2 regions of the Paenibacillus sp. RS8 genome follow, and region 1 is predicted to be linked to the other one. Evidence: riboswitches for the same ligand, from Rfam matches in the RefSeq annotation. Region 1 holds a riboswitch; the other holds the start of a gene.
The links. Region 1 has a riboswitch for thiamine pyrophosphate ahead of ACDZ28_RS21710 (ABC transporter ATP-binding protein). Riboswitches for the same ligand answer to the same signal wherever they lie in the genome.

Region 1 (4,546 bases):
ATAGGGTGACCGTTGCTAGTAATGTAGGTGTGAACTCCATTGGTGATAACATCGTCTTTTCCGGTGATGATCACTACACAACCTAACTTCCGCGCGGCAGTCTCAGCTAAGACGACTACATCGCCATCCCCTTCGCCTGCATCCACCCCTTTAATAGACCAGCTTTCACCAATAACATTGGCAACTTCAGCCACATTCCCACGCAGTGCGGTAATTTGCATCTCATTCACTAGCTTTTGAGTGACAGCTGTTCGATATGATGTTGCTCCCGCACCTACTGGATCAAGAACTAAGGGAACCCCGTGCTTATTCGCAGATTGTCCTGCGAGCACCATGGATTGAATGGCATAGTCATTCAGTGTGCCGATATTTAGTACCACTGCAGCTGAAAATGCGGCGATATCCACCACTTCTTCGTGAGCATCCGCCATAAAGGGGGAGGCACCGAGCGCTAAAAGCCCGTTTGCTGAGAAGTTGGCTACGACGATATTGGTGATATTGTGGACCAGTGGATTGGATTCCCGTACTTTGGATAGATAACTCATGATATTTCCTCCTCAAGTTTAATGAGCAAATAGCTAATGGTTAAAGATTGATAAAAGCATCCTCTGCCTTGATGTCGGTAGACAGTAAATCATTGTCGGATAGCCACTGTCGTACCTTTTCCCAAGACGCTGGCTCTTGATAACCAAAATTTTGGTCACCTGCGTTCATTAGAGGCAGAAGAATCTGCAAGCTCTTTTCTTCTATTTCCTTTTCTAGTGGAGAGGTCGCATCTTCGTGTGCAAGCAGTAAATTTAACGCTTTTTCTGGGTTATCCTGCACAAATTGTTGTCCTTTTGTAATGGCGCTTAGAAACTTTTTGAAGTAGGACTCGGAATTTTGTACCCCTTGCTCGCTGGCGACAAGGACTAGCTCGTAATAATCGGGTACTCCGAAGTCTGTGGGATTAAACGAGTGAACGGGATGCCCTTCTTTTTCGAGAATTAATTGTTCGTGGTTAATGAACCCGCCCATAATGGCATCTACCTGCCCGGTCGCAATTGCTGGAATAAGGTCGAAGCCTACATCGATTAGTTTACTGGCGTTGGGGTCACCCCCGTCGTTCTGGATCATTGTACGAATCATGGCTTCATAAAGTGGGATGGAAGAATACCCAACTTGTTTACCTGTAAGGTCTTTAGGACTTTTGATATCTCCGGACTGAGGCACCATTAAATGATTAAGCGGATGCCTTACAATCGCTGCAATCGAACGTACTGGAATCTTTTCACTACGTGCCATAAGCACCTGAGGCTGATAACTAAGCGCTAAATCAACTTGATTCGCTGCTACAAGCTTTAGTGCATCATTGGTGTCTGCCGGCATTTGGATCTCTACATCCAGACCTTCCTCTTGGAAATAACCATTTTGCTCAGCTGCATATAAAAATGAGTGAACGGCGTTGGGATACCAATCTAGCATGATTGTCAGCTTGTGCCTTTGTTTGTTTTCGCTATTTGAAGCATTACTTACTTTGGATGTATTTCCGCAGCTGCTTAAGATTAGGACAGAACAGATGAGATATAAGGGTATAAGCCATTTTTTTTGAATGATTAAAGTATTCATCGATTAGATCCTCTTTTCTTTAAAAATAATGCTTCTAGCAGTGCTATCATCAGAAACAGCATTACACCGAGCGCGGACAACAGAAATACTGCGGCGAACATTTCGTCACTTTGCATATTCCCAGCCATTCTTCGGCTAAAGTAACCAAGCCCTTTGCTGCCGCCGAGCCATTCGCCGATGGTTGCTCCAATTACACAGTACACAATGGATAGCTTTAGTCCTGAGAAAAAAGAGGGCAGCGCCAGCGGGATTTGTGTTTTAGCAAGCAGTTGCCAGCGGTTTGCACCAAAGGTTAATAATAGATCCTTATATGCCTGACCACTTGTACGAAGCCCATCATATGTACTAACAACGACTGGAAAAAAAGCAGTTAGAAAAACTACAGCGACTTTGCTCCACAGCGTATATCCGAACCACATAATAAAAATGGGGGATAGCGCAATTAATGGGATCGTCTGACTGATAATAAGGAAAGGATAAATGGCCTTTTCAAGCGGTCGAAATAAGAACATTCCAGTACCCAGCAATGCACCACAGATAACCGAAAGTACAAAACCTACTAATATTTCCTGCAGCGTCGCCAATAAATGCTGTCCGAGTAATTGCCTATGCTCGATCAATGCGATACCTATTGCTGAAGGAGCAGGGAGGATAAAAGCTGGAATCCAGTAAAGACGAACAGCAGATTCCCAGATCGCAACAACGAACAACACTAGTAAAATGAAGGGGCCATAATTGTCTAGTTGTTTTTTAAAAGGTATGGGCTGCATACAGTCTCCGCTCCAACTCTTCCCGCAATGCTATAAAACGGGGTTCATAGTTCATTTTGTAATGTCTTGGCCTCGGCAAATCAACAACGATCTCCTGTAATTCGCTATGTACGCCTCCAGACATTAAATAAATCCGATCGCTTAGTAATAGTGCTTCTTCGAGATCATGGGTGATGAGCATCACTGTTTGATTCAGTTCATCCCAAAGCTCTAACAACCAACGGTGTATCTCACGTTTGGTCATAGCGTCGAGCGCTCCAAACGGTTCATCTAGCAGCATAAGACTGCCACCGCCGCCAGACACTAGCGTGCGAAGAAATGCGACCCGCTGTTTCATACCACCGGATAGCTCATGAGGGTATGCCTTCTCAACATCACCTAAACCGAAGCGTGACAGCAGGTCTCGAATGTGTGAAATTGTCTGTTGTTTAGTGGACCTTGGCTTAATTTCCCAGGGTAAAAGGCAGTTGTCGAGCACCGTTCTCCACGGTAATAGCAAATCCTGCTGTGGCATGTATGCGATCTGACCTAAGCGAGTAGATGCCGCTGGCCGACCCGAATGAATCATTATTTTTCCATGAGTGGGTTCCAGCAAGCCTGCTATGGTTTTGAAAAGCGTACTTTTTCCGCATCCGCTAGCCCCGATAACAGCCACAAACTCACCTTGTTTAATATCCATGGTTAAGTTTGCAAATACAGGGAGCTGTTTAGACTCAGGAAATGAGTAGGCTAAGTCATGAATGGATAGGATTGTCGTGATGATCGAACCTCCTAAAAGTTTTGTATAGCATAGCTACTTGAGGAACTTCGTACAAAACTTGCTTCGGAAGCATATGCCTAAGTTTTGTATAGCATAGCTACTTGAGGAACTCGTACAAAACTTGCTTCGGAAGCATATGCCTAAGTTTTGTAATTGAAAGTAAATAAATAAAGACCCATTCATTTCCGGAGGGAAACAAATGGGTCAAAAAATTCATTCTGCATAGGAACACTAAAAAATGCATGGGATGAAAATTCTGCTCCACTTCCCTCCGCTGGTATGATCCAGATCAGGTTCCAAGGGTCCGAAGCATAAAGCTCCGTCTCAGTCGGCCGACTCCCCTAGTGAAATAACAGGTCCATATTTAATTTGTTTATAAATATACCATAACTTTCTGAGATGTAAAGAGAGGATCTTATGAAGAATTATTATAAGAATGGGCAATATAAGGGTAAAGAGAGGGGATTCTATAATGAAAAAACTCAGTTTAACTATTCTATTGGTGTTAACCGTGGTGTTTGTAGCGGGGTGCGGCAATAATTCGAATACCGATACTTCCAACAACTCTTCAGCTGGAACGAATGGCGGAACTGCTGCAACTGCGAAAAATAGCTTGGAAGCTGTTAAAGCGAGCGGCAAATTACGGATAGGAACCGAAGGAACCTATGCACCCTTTACGTATCACGATGCATCGGGAAAACTGACTGGTTTTGACGTAGAAATTGCTGAGGAAGTAGCAAAGCGTCTCGGTGCTGACCCTGAATTTTCTGAGACACAGTGGGACGGTCTCTTTGCCGGATTGGACGCTAAGCGGTTTGATGTTATTTTTAACGAAGTATCCATTAATGAAGAGCGTAAAGCGAAATATGATTTCTCTGAGCCATACATCGTATCTAAAGCGGTATTGATTGTGAGTGAAAACAATGAGGATATTAAAGCATTTGCGGATCTTAAGGGTAAAAAATCAGGACAATCTCTGACCAGTAATCTATCCGAAATCGCTCGTGAGAACGGCGCTGAAATCGTTGCTGTAGACGGCTTCAATCAAGCGGTGGATTTACTGACCTCAGGCCGCATTGATGCAACGGTAAATGATGGATTGTCTTATCTGGACCTGAAAAAGCAGAAGCCTGATGTGAAAATTAAAGTGGTGGATGAGATTCCTAATGGTTCGGAAAGTGCCGCTGTATTCCTAAAAGGAAACGACGACTTGGTAAAAGCAGTTAGTGATGCAATTATTGAAATGAAGAGCGATGGAACTTATTTAAAGATTTCTGAGAAATACTTTGGTGCTGACGTTTCAAAATAATTCAAGGTTTCAGAAGCTAAACTAGCCTGGAGCTAAAAAGGATGTCTGAAAATGGATGACCGAAAAATACAAATTTTCTTAGATTCACTGCTACCCCTG
Region 2 (4,546 bases), 2.6 Mb from region 1:
GGAATTCCGGGGAATCCGTAATCTCATCACGGCGTGGCCGTGGAAATGGCACGTCAACAGTATGTAGGATGGAGCCGGGGCGACCGGAGAATACATAAATACGATTCGAGAGCAGCAACGCTTCTTCGATGTTATGGGTGATGAATAGCACGGAGCGGCGATTCTCCTCCCACAGCTCCAGCAGCCAGCGCTGCATTTCACTGCGAGTTAGTGCATCCAATGCGCTGAAAGGTTCATCGAGCAGCATCAACTCCTGCGGAGCCAGCAGTGCTCTGAGAAAAGCAGCACGCTGCTGCATCCCACCAGACAGCATATGCGGATAAGCCTGTTCGAATCCATTCAAGCCAACCTTAGCGAGCCACTGGCGCGCTTCTTCACGAGCTCCATCCTGCAGAGCACCTTTGATTTCTCCGGCTAGCAGTACATTATCTTCAATCGTTCGCCAAGGAAAAAGAGCAGGCTGCTGCGGCATATAACTAATCTCACCGCGTTGACCTGTAACGACCTTGCCGTTCATGCGGATCGTTCCTGTATCAGGCTTCACTAGTCCGCCGATCATATGGAATAAGGTGCTTTTTCCGCAGCCGGAAGGACCGACGATCGAGACGAACTCTTGCTGCTCTACCTTAAGAGAGACGTTGTTGAGCACGTTCGTCTCGCGGCGACGATGGGTGAAGGACTTGGAGATGCCGCTTACTTCAAGAGCAGGTGGTGCAGTATGAGCTTCAGGAGAGCTTATGATTTCTGTTGTTCTTTGCTCTATTTGCGTCGCTTGAGACATACAGGCATCTTCCTTTCTATGAGTTACGGCGCGGTTTCCAGCGGACTAACCATTTTTCCAATAATGCGATAATCGCAAAAAGCACAAGACTAAGGAGCACAATAATCACAATAGCGACAAACATCCGATCCGTACGGTAAGCCGATTTTTGCAGAAGCATATAATAGCCGATCCCTTTATCCGCGCCAATCCATTCAGCGACCACGGCTCCCATAACCGCATAGGTAGCAGATATTTTCACACCGGAAAATAGTGCCGGGATAGAAGACGGAAGCTCCAGCTTGGTGAAGATTTGCCACTTGCTTGCGCCAGCCATTTTCATATAATTCATCATGACCTGATCACTTTGAGACAAGCCGCCCATTGCAGCGACAGCTACCGGGAAGAAGCATACCAGTGTAATCAGCACGATTTTGGGCAAAAGACCGAAGCCGAACCAGATGATTAGCAGCGGTCCGAGTGCGATAGAGGGAACATTTTGACTCAGAATAATGAGTGGATAAAAAGCCCGTTTGGCCCAAGGCAAAAGATGCAAAAGTAGAGCAACGATCAAGCCTACACCTGTACCAATGGGGAAACCGATTAATGTGAGCCGAAGCGTAGCCATCGTATGAGCCCAGAGACCTGAGGCATTACTGGTGGATTCGCGAGCAATGTCAGCAGGACTCGGCAGAATCCAGGATTCGATATGGAATAGAGAAACAGATAACTGCCATACGGTTAAAAAGAAGACGACCGCCACAAGGGGCGGCCATATTAGCTTCCAGGTCGATCTCACGGCCGATATTTCTCCGTCAATTTATCCATGCTGATTCCGTTAGGGTTATGGGCGATTTTGATTTGGGAGATCACGCTTGGACTGCCTGCTTCGATCAACGCCTCTTGCATTTGACGCACAACCTCCAGCAGCTCGCTAAGCTCACCTTCCATAGTAGTTTCCAGTGGATTCACCTGATGTTTAACACCGGACTTCTGAATAACTTCAATCGCTTTATCTACGTAGGGGATGGAGTCCTCATTGTTTGGAGTCTTAGGAATTACTTGAATGCTTAATAATGTATTAGCCACAATAATCAATCCTCTCAAATTGTATAGGTAAGTTCAAAAAGCCAACTTTGATAACGATGTAATTCAGGAAGCAGATTCGGCGTCGAATCTTGAACGAACTTGGGAAGTCCGGTACTCACGTAGCACATCACTACGCTCCGTTCCTCCTTCCTCAAGTAACGTTCAACCTTCTTGGTTCTGAAAGTCGACTTTTTGAACTCTCATTGAAATAGGTAAGTTCAAAAAGCCAACTTTGATAACGATGTAATTCAGGAAGCAGATTCGGCGTCGAATCTTGAACGAACTTGGGAAGTCCGGTCTACTCCGCCGGTAAAAAATCATTCGTGAATGCACTAGCTGCATCCAGCGGTTTGTCCAGCAGCTTCAAATCATACATCCAGTCGCCGTAATTCTGCCAGACCTCGGTTTTTTGCTCTCCCCAGCGTGGGGCGTCGTCCTTATATTTCGGGCTAAGCCATTTTTGGCTAGCTAGGACAAGCTCTGCATCAAGGTCAGGCACAGCCTTGGATAATGTAGCGGCAGCCTCTTCTGGATGATCAATCGCATATTGATAGCCCTTGGATGTGGCTTTCAGGAAAGCCTTCACCAAATCTGGATTCTCAGAAATCTGCTTCTCACTCGTGGTCAGCACAGGGGTGTAATAATCGAGCTGAGGCGCATAATCCTTCAAGTAAAGCATATCCAGAGGCTCACCACGCAGTTCGGCTTCAATACCAGTCCAAGCGTAGAAGATCCAAGCGAAATCAATGTCACGTTTGACTGCGGTAAAATAGTCAGCTTCACCAATACTGATTAGCTTCACCTTTTTCACATCGCCACCTACAGGGTCCATGATCGCCTTCATGGCTGCTTCTTCAGCAGGAGAGCCCCAACCGCCGTAGGTTTTACCCTCAAAATCTTTTGGTGATTTAATATTGCGGTCTACTGGAGCGGCGAAACCCGAAGTATTATGCTGAATAATGGCTGCAATCGAGACAAGGGGAACGCCTTGTAGACGGGCTAGAGTCAATCCTTCCTGAGCGCTGATCCCAAAAGCGGCTTCGCCAGAGGTAACCATAGTATCAGAACCCGCTGCGCCAGGTTGAACGATTTCTACATCCAGACCTTCTTCCGCGTAATAACCAAGATCCTTGGCTACGTATAGACCGGTGTGGTTCGTATTCGGTGTCCAATCCAGTGCAACCTTAACTTTGGTAAGCTCTTTCGGAGCATTTGATCCGGTCGCAGCATTCGAATCCGCAGCATTTCCTTTGTTTCCGGCTGTATTCCCATTGTTGCTGCCGCATCCGGCAATCGCAAGAATGAGCATACAGGTGAGGCTAAGCATAAGTGCTTTTTTGAGTTGCATGTCTTCTTCTCTCCTTTAAGGTTGCCAGATCCCGTCATCCAACATGAACCATAAAGTGTAGTATGTACATTTCTTCTACATCTTTTGTGATCTACACAAAAAAAGCGCCCCGAGTGATCGGGACGCTGGCTTGGCGCAAGGTTAGTAAAGGTCACAGGGACCAAAACCAATTGGCGATTCCTACGCTGGCATTATCCAGATCAGGTATAAGGGTCAGTATCTTGTGGGATACAATCTCAGCCGGCCAATTCCAGCACCCCTGGTTCTATGAAGTTAACGGGTATTTCCACGTGAAATATAAGTAAGTATAAGCTTTCATCTATACTTTATGTCTTATATTTCTCGCATACGGTGTATTATAGACGGCTGTTCTCGGAATGTCTAGTAGCACGCGCCTAAATTTTTCGAATCTCTCCGTCCGTTTTCATTAATCCAGATCTTTATGTTTCTTGCGATGACGCCGCTTAAGCTCAGTAACCAGAGCACCTAGCGTAAGGACAACACTGATCATTATCCCGCTCATAATCACGAAAAGAGCAAGAAACTCAAAGGGGGAATAGCTAACCATCTTACTCCATTGAATCTTTCCATCCAGATCGTCAATGACTTGATTCATGCCATAAATCCCACTTACCACCGTAAATACAGTGAGGATCATCAGCAGATTATCCCGGCGCTTCGATTGGAACTTATCTTGATACTGAAACAGGTCAGTCAAGGTTTCTTTTACTTCCTCGAACAGAGCGTCATTCCCGTATACTTTACGCAGCTGAAGAAAAATCTCCCGTCCTTGCGACTGTGAAATCAGCTCCAAGAAATAAAACTTTGCCGAGAATTTATTAATCGAGTAGATTAAATTGTCGATCTCATCATAATCGTGGTTTATGCGTAGTCGGGAATGCATATTTGCCAGCTTTAGCAGAACAATTTTGTGGAAAATATTGAGTAGAAATCCGTAATAATATTGCCCGTACATCTGGTTGGCCAGGCTAACGGCGATCTTTGGTTCAGCTCGGGTCAGACAGCAAAAGGTCTGCTCATTCATCATATAATACGAGTCTGGGCCCCATCGATTATAGGAATGCTCATGACAGTAGTTCGCAATATACGCTGGATCGCTGGCACTGGCATAGGGCTTCCCGTTCAGATCAATTCCATCAAGCTGAGAGGCGCGATAGCGCATATTTATACTAATCTCATCAGAATCTCCTTCACTCTGAAAGCCATAAAAGGCTTGCACCTGCATTCTTTCATCTACGAAAAAGGGAAGGGTCTCGAAATAAGCCCCATTGATATCCGAGTGATCCAGAAAAGGCTCCAGTCCATCCACCAGATTTCGGAAGACAAAA

Region 2: linked by a shared signal. The riboswitch ahead of ACDZ28_RS10300 (ABC transporter substrate-binding protein) and the one ahead of ACDZ28_RS21710 (ABC transporter ATP-binding protein) in region 1 are both predicted to bind thiamine pyrophosphate.

Annotation. Positions count from the first base shown of each region.
Region 1 is NZ_CP168131.1:4,597,540-4,602,085, forward strand. Features, by position in the region: gene thiM (hydroxyethylthiazole kinase) at 1-545, opposite strand, end outside; gene ACDZ28_RS21700 (ABC transporter substrate-binding protein) at 586-1,608, opposite strand; gene ACDZ28_RS21705 (ABC transporter permease) at 1,605-2,378, opposite strand; gene ACDZ28_RS21710 (ABC transporter ATP-binding protein) at 2,359-3,057, opposite strand; TPP riboswitch at 3,388-3,491, opposite strand; gene ACDZ28_RS21715 (amino acid ABC transporter substrate-binding protein) at 3,611-4,447, shown strand; gene ACDZ28_RS21720 (amino acid ABC transporter permease) at 4,499-4,546, shown strand, end outside.
Region 2 is NZ_CP168131.1:2,013,941-2,018,486, forward strand. Features, by position in the region: gene ACDZ28_RS10285 (ABC transporter ATP-binding protein) at 1-781, opposite strand, end outside; gene ACDZ28_RS10290 (ABC transporter permease) at 798-1,559, opposite strand; gene ACDZ28_RS10295 (MTH1187 family thiamine-binding protein) at 1,556-1,849, opposite strand; gene ACDZ28_RS10300 (ABC transporter substrate-binding protein) at 2,148-3,197, opposite strand; TPP riboswitch at 3,358-3,468, opposite strand; gene ACDZ28_RS10305 (hypothetical protein) at 3,625-4,546, opposite strand, start outside.